2 regions of the Actinoplanes sp. NPDC051859 genome follow, and region 2 is predicted to be linked to the other one. Evidence: riboswitches for the same ligand, from Rfam matches in the RefSeq annotation. Region 2 holds a riboswitch; the other holds the start of a gene.

Region 1 (4,404 bases), on a different contig from region 2:
GGCGGCCGAGGCGGCCAACGGTCTTGCCGAAGCCGGCCGTCAGCAGCAGGAGGTCGTCGGCAATGTGGCGCTGATCGTGGCGCTGCTGATCGTGGCGGTGCCGCTGGCGTTGGTCCTGTTCGGTTGGTTGCCGCGGCGATTGCAGTGGATGCGCCGGGCCGGGGTCGCCGCCCGGGTCCGGGACCTCCCGGCCGGGCGGGACCTGCTGGCGTTGCGGGCGCTCGCCGGGCGGCCGCTGAATCAACTCGCGAAACTGGGTCCGGACATCGCGCAGTCGTGGCGCAATGGCGATGCTTCCGCGGTGGACGCGCTCGCCGCACTGGAGCTGCGCGAGCTCGGCCTCAAGACCGCTGGGCGGGGACGTTAGGCTCCGCCGCGTTCTTGGCGAAGTCCTCGTCCTCCTCCTCGACGTCCTCGTCCATCCAGTTGCGCTTGGCGAACGGGATCGCGGCCCAGAAGGTCAGGAACCAGGCGCCGGCAATCGCGGTGAGCACCAGCGCTACCCAGAAGTTCAGCAGGTAGTCGGTGATGAGCAGGATGCTGCTGACCATCGCGATCAGCATGAAGGCCAGCCCACCGGTCGCCATCCGGTGCGCATAGCGGACCAGCTCCGGCTTGCGGCCTTGGCGAAACAGCGCCCGGTGGAAAGCCACCGGCGAGATGATCATCGCGGTGGCGAACGCGGCCGCGATGAGCGCGACGACGTAGGTGTCCTTCTGGAAGGCGGTCACGTTCGGGAAGCCACTGCTGAACGGCAAGGTCAGCAGGAACGCGAACAGGATCTGCACGCCGGTCTGCGCGACCCGCAACTCCTGCAACAGGTCCGAGAAGTTACGGTCCCAGCGCTGCTTCTCCGACTCGTTCTTCATGCGGGGCTTCTCGGCGGACATCCGGGGGGCTCCTCTCGTTGAGCGCGACCCGGATGCCCGCAGACGCGAAACGTCAAACGCCGATGCGCGCGAGCGCCACCTCAGCCAACGCGTTCGGCGCTTCTTCCGGCACCCAGTGCCCGATGCCGCGCAGCACGACCAGGCGATAGTCCGCCTCCACCCAAGTCTCGGTGCCCAGCGCGGCGGACCGGCCGACGACCGGATCACCGTCGCTCCACACGTACGTCGTGGGCACGGTGATCTTGCCCATGCCGGCGAGCTCGCCGCGGGACAGCGCCCGATACCAGTTCAGCGCCCCGGTGAGGCGGCCCGGCTCGGCCATCGCGCGGGCGTACAGCGCGGCGCGGGGACCGATGTCGCGCATCATGCTGCGCAGAACCGCACCGCCGCGGGCCAGCAACAGCCGCTCAGCCACCCGGGACCGGAAAACGCCCATGTAGGCGAACCGCATCCGCTGCGACGGCTGGTTGCGCAAGGCGACAGACATGGCGCGCGGGTGCGGGACGGAGACGGCGGTCAGCGTACGGATCCGATCCGGATGGTCAGCCGCAAGCATCCACGCCACCTGCGCGCCCCAGTCGTGGCCGATCACGTGCACCCGGGCCACGCCGAGCGCGTCGAGCACCGCCACCGCGTCAGCCGCCGCCTCACGCAGCCGATAGTCGGCGACCGCCTCGGGCCGCGCCCCCGGTGAGTAGCCGCGCTGATCCAGGGCGTACGTCCGCAGCCCCGCCGCGTGCAGCCGCGGCAGCAGGAGATCGAACTCGCGGTGGTCCTGAGGGAAGCCGTGCAGCAAGAGAACCGGAGTGCCGTCCTCCGGCCCGGACACTGCCACGTCGAACGTGAACCCTCGGGCCTTGATCTCCATGTGACGCCTCCTACGCTGACGGGTACGCCGGTCCGGTGCTAGCGTCATCGAAACACATGCCATGAAGATTGTTCGCGACGAGAGTCGCGGGCAACTTCACCGACAGGGGAGCGCACAGCGCTGAGAGTGCGGGCCGACGCCCGCAGACCCTCGAACCTGATCTGGGTAATGCCAGCGCAGGGAGCTCGGTCTGCTCCAGCTGCGCCATGTCCGGAAACCCGCCGGATGTGGCGTGCGTCTCCTCCCGGTGAACCGCTGCTGGGAGGCACGGAACATATGAACAGTCACACTCCGTCACACCGTTGGCGCACGATCGACATCGTGATCGCCTCGATCATCGCCGTCACGTTCAGTGTCGTCTTCTGGGCCTGGGGCCACCTGTGGAACGCCACGGACGCCGCGTTCGCCTTCTTCCCGCCCGCGAAGACCCTGATCTACGGCGTCTGGCTGGTGCCCGCCGTCCTCGCAGGTCTGATCATCCGCAAGCCGGGCGCCGCACTCTTCACCGAAGCCGTCGCCGCGGTCATCTCGGTGCTGCTCGGCACCGGCTGGGGCGCCCTGGTCATCCCGCAGGGCCTGGTCCAGGGCCTCGGCGCGGAGATCGCCTTCGCGATCCTGCTCTACCGCAACTGGAAACTGCCGGCCGCCCTGTTCGCGGGCGCGCTGACCGGCCTGAGTGCCGCGCTGTTCGACTTCTTCGCCTGGAACGGCGGCACCGACCTCTGGGAGTACCGCATCCCGTACGCGCTGCTCACCATCGTCAGCAGCACGATCATCGCGGGCGCGGGCGGCTGGGCGCTGACCCGGGCGCTGGCCCCCACCGGCGTGCTCGACCGCTTCGCGGCGGGCCGGGACCGGACGCTGGTCTAAACCCATGGCAGAGGTCGTCCTACAGGGCTTCGGCTGGCGCCACGCGGGGCGCCGGGCGTGGGCCGTACGCGGCCTCGACCTGCACATTCAGCGCGGTGAGCGGGTGCTGCTGCTCGGCCCTTCGGGGGCTGGCAAGAGCACCCTGCTCGCCGCGCTGGCCGGGCTCCTGCCGGAGGACTCCGGCGAGTCCGAGGGCACGGTCACCGTCGACGGGCGGGATCCACGCGACCGGGACCGGGCCGGGCTGCTCTTCCAGGATCCGCAGACCCAGCTCGTGATGGCCCGCAGCGGCGATGACGTCGCGTTCGGCTTGGAGAATCGGGGCGTACCGGCTGGGGAGATCTGGCCGCGGGTCAGCGACGCCCTGGACCGGGTCGGCTTCCCGTACCCGATCACCCGGCAGACCCACGCGCTTTCCGGCGGCGAAGCGCAGCGCCTCGCGCTGGCCGGCATCCTCGCCCTGCAGCCGGGACTGTTGCTCCTCGACGAGCCCACCGCCAACCTTGATCCGGCGGGCGGCGACCTGATCCGCGCGGCCGTCGCCCGGTCCTGCGACCGCGACACCACGCTGATCGTCGTCGAACATCGGGTCGAGCAGGCGTCGCCGCTGGTCGACCGGGTGGTGGTGCTCGCGCCGGGCGGCGGGGTCGCCGCCGACGGCGCCCCCGAGGTGGTCTTCGCCGGGCACGGCCCGGCCCTGGCCGAGCAGGGGGTCTGGGTGCCGGGCTATCCACTGCCCCCACACCGGGCCGTCGCCCCACCAGCAGATCCTTTGGTACGCACGGAGCACGTCTCCGTCGGGCACCGCCTCCCACCCACCGACCTGGACGTCCGGGCCGGCGAGGTCCTCGCGGTGACCGGCCCGAACGGCGCCGGAAAGTCCACATTGGCGCTTGTTCTCGGTGGCCTGCTGGCGCCGACGTCGGGCCGCATGAGCGCCTTCGGCGACCCGAAACCGCCGCACCGCTGGCGAGCCGCGACACTGACGCAGCGCATCGGTTCGGTCTTCCAGTCGCCGGAACACCAGTTCGTCACCGGTCGGGTCGCCGACGAGCTCGCCGTGGGTCCGCGCCGCCTGGGCCGCCCGGCTGCCGAGGTGACAGCGATCGTGGCGGAGCTGCTGGAGCGGTTGCGGTTGACGGCGCTGGCCCGCGCCAACCCGTACACATTGTCCGGGGGTGAGGCTCGGCGGCTGAGCGTGGCGACGGCGCTCGCCACCCGGCCCCGCTTGCTGGTGTTGGACGAGCCGACCTTCGGCCAGGACCGCAGGACCTGGATCGGCCTGGTCGAGCTGCTCGCCCAGCTCCGCGACGACGGCCACGGCATCGTGGCCGTCACCCATGACGACGCGTTTGTCACCGCGCTGGCCGACCGCGTCCACGACCTGGCCCCGACCTCTGCCGAGCCGCTTCCGCGCCGCCGCCCCGATCGGCGCCCGGCATGACCCCGACCCCGGTCAAGCCGCTTCCCCGCCCCGATCGGCGCGCGGCATGACCCCGACCCCGGTCAAGCCGCTTCCCCGCCCCGATCGGCGCGCGGCATGACTCTTTCCCTGGCACCGGTCGCTGACCCGGCGGCGCCGCTGGCCCGCCGCAACCCGGTGGCGAAGCTCGGCGCGGCGCTGCTGTTTTCGCTGCCGTTGGTCGCCACTCTGGATCCGCTCACGCCCGCCCTGGCGCTGGCCGTCGAGCTCGCCGTCCTGCCGTTCTTCGGCATCCACCTGCGCGTGGTGGCCCGCCGTGCCTGGCCGCTGAGCATCGCGGCGCTGGGCATTCT
Region 2 (4,404 bases):
GCAGTGGCGGCACTTTTCTCGACCTCGGTTGCGGGTACGGCCCCATCACCTGCGTCCTGGCTAGTGAGGCGACTGCCGCAACCGTGTACGCGATCGACGTCAACGCCCGCGCCCGCGAGCTGACCATGGAGAACGCCAAGGCGTTGGGCCTGGGTGATCGGGTTCGCGTCAGTGCCCCGGATGACGTGCCGGCCGGAGTGGTGTTCGACCAGATCTGGAGTAACCCGCCGACCCACGTCGGCAAGGCCGAACTGCACGCGATGACGGAACGCTGGCTGGGCCGGCTCGCACCCGACGGCGTGGGCTGGTTGGTGATCAATCGCAACCTCGGCGGGGACTCGCTGCATACCTGGCTGACCGGGCTGGGCTGGAACGTGGAACGCATCGCGAGCCAGCGCGGGTTCCGGGTGCTGAAAATCGCCGGGAAAACCGGCTGACCGGCGCGGCCTTCTCGGCAAGGATGGCGCCGTGGGCTACGTGGATGTCTCCGGGGTCGGGTTCGTGCTGCCGGACGGGCGGGAGCTTTTCGCCGACGTGTCGTTTCGGGTGGGTGAGGGCGCGAAGGTAGCGCTGGTCGGGCCGAACGGGGCGGGCAAGACGACCCTGCTGCGGATGGTCGCCGGGGACCTCGCCGTGCCGGTCGGTTCGGTGGCTCGCTCCGGTGGGCTCGGGGTGATGCGCCAGTTCATCGGGATGATCGGCGACGACCGTACCCTCGAGGATTTGGCTTTGTCTTTGGTCGCGCCGCCGTTGCGGGCGGCGGGCAGCGCCTTGGCTGCCGCGGACGCCGCGCTGAAGTCGGCACCGGAGTCCGAGAAGGCGCAGCTGCGGTACGCGAACGCCCTGACCGGCTGGGGCGAAGCAGGCGGGTACGACGCCGAGGTGCTGTTCGACGTCGTGGCCGTGGCGATCCTCGGCAAGCCGTGGGAGGACGTGCGGTCCCGGCCGGTGCGTACGCTGTCCGGCGGCCAGCAGAAGCGGTTTGCGCTCGACCTGCTGTTGCGGGGCGGCGACGAGGTGCTCTTGCTGGACGAGCCGGACAACTTCCTCGATGTGCCCGGCAAGCGGTGGCTGGAGGCCCGGCTGCGGGAGTCGGCGAAGTCGGTGCTGTTCGTCTCGCACGACCGGGAGTTGCTGGCGCAGACCGCGACCCGGGTGGTGGCGGTGGAGGGCGGTGGCGCGTGGACCCATCCCGGCAGCTTCGCCTCCTGGCACGAGGCGCGCGCCAACCGGCATGACCGGCTGCTGGAGTTGCGGCGGCGCTGGGACGAGGAGCACGAGAAGCTGCGCGAGCTGGTGTTCACGCTGAAGAACAAGGCAGCGTTCAACGACGGGCTTGCTTCGCGCTATCAGGCCGCGCAGACGCGCCTGCGCAAGTTCGAGGAGGCGGGGCCGCCGCCCGTGCCGCCGAAGGAACAGTCGTTGAAGATGAACCTGCGCGGTGGGCGTACCGGAAAACGGGCCGTGGTCTGCGACGGCCTGGAGCTGGAGAACCTGACTTTCCCCTTTGACCTGGAGATCTGGTACGGCGACCGGGTCGCCGTTCTGGGTGCCAACGGCACCGGCAAGTCGCACTTTCTGCGGCTGCTGGCAGCGGGCGGTACGGCGCCGGAGGCCGACAACAAGCCGGTCGACGGCGCGCCTTTGGCGCATGTCGCGCATAACGGCATGGCGCGGCTCGGTGCCCGGGTCCGGCCGGGCCACTTCTCGCAGACGCATGACCGGCCTGAGCTGCTGGAACGCACGCTGGTCGAGATCCTCTGGCGGGGCGACGATCATCGGTCCGGAATGGACCGGGCAGGAGCGATGAAGGCGCTCAACCGGTATGAGCTGGCGGCGCAGGGGGATCAGCGGTTCGGCACGTTGTCCGGCGGTCAGCAGGCCCGGTTCCTGGTGCTGTTGTTGGAGCTGTCCGGGGCCACGGTGTTGCTGCTCGACGAGCCGACGGACAACTTGGACCTGGCGTCGGCGGAGGCGTTGGAGGAGGGCCTGCAGGCGTTCGAGGGCACGGTGATCGCGGTCACGCACGACCGCTGGTTCACCCGCGGCTTCGACCGTTTCGTGCTCTTCCAAGGCGATGGTGAGGTCGTCGAAACCCCCGAGCCGGTCTGGGACGTCCGCTGACGGGCTTTACTCCGACGCCGCTGCGGAGCTAGTGTCGGCGGCGGAACCAACCCCACGGGAGTCCGGTGCACCGGGCTGAGAGGGGGGCTGTCGCGGCCCCCGACCGTCGAACCTGATCCGGGTCATGCCGGCGCAGGGAGGAGTGCGTTGTGGACCCCGGCTTTCCGTGTCTACATGTCATCACCGATGCCCGCCCCGGGCGTGATCCACTTGCCGTGGTCGTCGCCGCGGTGGCTGCTGCCGAGCGGCTCGGCCTGGTCAACCGCTTAGCGATCCAGGTCCGGGTCGAGGACGACGCCACCGACCGCGACGCGTACGCGCTCACCACCGAGGTCGTCGCCGAATGCCGCCCGGCCGGCGTGCTGTGCCTGGTCAACGACCGACTGCACGTGGCGCTGGCCGCGGACGCGGACGGCGCGCACGTCGGCGCCGACGATCTGCCGGTCGCCGCCGCCCGCAAGGTGCTCGGTCCGCGGGCGGTGCTCGGTGCGACCTGCCGGGACGAGGTGGCAGCCCGGTCAGCGGTCCGTGCCGGCGCCACCTACCTCGGGGTCGGCCCAGCGTTCGCCACCGTTACCAAGTCCGGTCTGCCCGACCCGCTCGGCCCGGCGAAGATCGGTGCGGTGGCACGCTCGGTGCCCGGCACTGCGGTCGTCGCGATCGGCGGCGTGACCCTCCACAATGCCGCCGGCCTGATCGCCGCCGGGGCCGCGGCCGTCGCGGTCGTCGGGGCGGTCGCCACCGCCGCCGATCCGGGTGAGGCCGTTGCGCGGCTGCTCAAGGCCCTGCCGTGACCGACCTGACGATCGTCGGCGGCGGGATCATCGGCCTGTCCGTAGCGTGGCGCTGCCAGCAACGTGGCCTGCGGGTCACCGTGCTGGACAACGGATCCGACGACGGTGCCTGGTATGCGGCGGCCGGGATGTTGGCGCCGGCGGGCGAGTCGTCGTTCGGCCAGGAAGCGCTGACCGCGTTGATGATCGAGTCGGCTGCCCGCTGGCCCGGCTTCGCCGCCGAGCTGCGCCGGGAGACCGGGATCGACGTCGGACTGGACACCCACGGGACGCTTGCCGTCGCGCTGACCGGCGATGATCTGGCCGAGGCGCAGCGGCTGTGGGCGTACCGCGAGCAGCACGGCATGGGCGTGCACCGGCTGCCGCCCAGCGAGGTTCGCGATCGGGAGCCGGCTCTGACGCCGCGGCTGCGGGGCGGCGCCTACCTGCCGGACGACCAGCAAGTCGACCCGCGGCGGGTGCTGGCTGCGCTGCGCACCGCGCTCGGCCCAGCAGTGGTGCACCGCCAGGCCACTGAGGTTCCGCCGGGTCCCGTCGTCGTCGCCGCTGGCCTCGGCACCGCAGCTCTCACCGGCCTCCCCATCCGACCGGTGAAAGGCCTGGTGCTGCGCCTGCGCGGCGAGCCGGGACTCTTGCGGCACGTCGTGGTCGGGCAGGTCGACGGCCGACATGTGTACGTGGTCCCGCGCACGGACGGCGACATCGTCATCGGTGCCACCCAGGAAGAACGCGCCGACGCCACAGTGACGGCCGGGGCGGTGCTGGAGCTGTTGCGTCCCGCCACAGAGTTGGTGCCGGACCTGGCCGAGTTCGAGTTGACGGAAAGCGTGGTGCGGCACCGTCCCTCCACTCCCGACAATGCTCCGCTGCTCGGCCGCATCAGCGATGACGTCGTGGTGGCGGCGGGCCACCACCGCAACGGGGTGCTGCTGGCCCCGGTGACCGCCGATCTGATTGCCGACCTCGTGATCGAGCACTCTGCACCGCCCGCCGCTTTCTCCCCGGGGAGGTTTGCATGAAAGTCACCGTGAACGGCGCCGGCCGCACCGTCGACCCAGGTAGCACCGTCGAGGGACTCGTCGCCACCGTCACCGAGGCGCGCCGCGGCGTCGCGGTAGCGGTCAACGGCGAGGTTGTGCCGCGGTCCGGGTGGTCCGGTGCCCAGCTCAGCGACGGCGACCGGGTCGAAGTGCTCACCGCGGCGCAGGGCGGCTGACATGTCGGAGCTGTTTGGCGAGTCCCGGCTGATCCTCGGCACCGGCGGCGCCGAGAGCCTGTCCGCGCTGGAAGCGGCGATCGTGGCCTCCGGCACCGAGCTGGTAACTGTCGCGCTGCGGCGGGTCGACGCCGCCGGCCCCGGCCTGCTGCCCCTGCTCGACCGGCTGGGCCTGCGCATCCTGCCGAACACGGCCGGCTGCTACACCGCTTCGGACGCCGTCAAGGCTGCGCACCTGGCCCGGGACGCCTTCGAGACCGACCTGATCAA

Evidence for each region. Region 2 has a riboswitch for thiamine pyrophosphate ahead of ACIA1L_RS08710 (thiamine phosphate synthase). Riboswitches for the same ligand answer to the same signal wherever they lie in the genome.
Region 1: another riboswitch for thiamine pyrophosphate. It lies ahead of ACIA1L_RS04255 (ECF transporter S component); the one in region 2 lies ahead of ACIA1L_RS08710 (thiamine phosphate synthase).

The regions. Positions count from the first base shown of each region.
Region 1 is NZ_JBITBX010000002.1:84,811-89,214, reverse strand. Features, by position in the region: gene ACIA1L_RS04270 (hypothetical protein) at 1-367, shown strand, start outside; gene ACIA1L_RS04265 (DUF6328 family protein) at 342-869, opposite strand; gene ACIA1L_RS04260 (alpha/beta fold hydrolase) at 943-1,758, opposite strand; TPP riboswitch at 1,853-1,959, shown strand; gene ACIA1L_RS04255 (ECF transporter S component) at 2,035-2,628, shown strand; gene ACIA1L_RS04250 (ABC transporter ATP-binding protein) at 2,633-4,072, shown strand; gene ACIA1L_RS04245 (energy-coupling factor transporter transmembrane component T family protein) at 4,169-4,404, shown strand, end outside.
Region 2 is NZ_JBITBX010000003.1:158,935-163,338, forward strand. Features, by position in the region: gene ACIA1L_RS08700 (class I SAM-dependent methyltransferase) at 1-437, shown strand, start outside; gene ACIA1L_RS08705 (ABC-F family ATP-binding cassette domain-containing protein) at 469-2,124, shown strand; TPP riboswitch at 2,169-2,280, shown strand; gene ACIA1L_RS08710 (thiamine phosphate synthase) at 2,274-2,918, shown strand; gene thiO (glycine oxidase ThiO) at 2,915-3,937, shown strand; gene thiS (sulfur carrier protein ThiS) at 3,934-4,134, shown strand; gene ACIA1L_RS08725 (thiazole synthase) at 4,136-4,404, shown strand, end outside.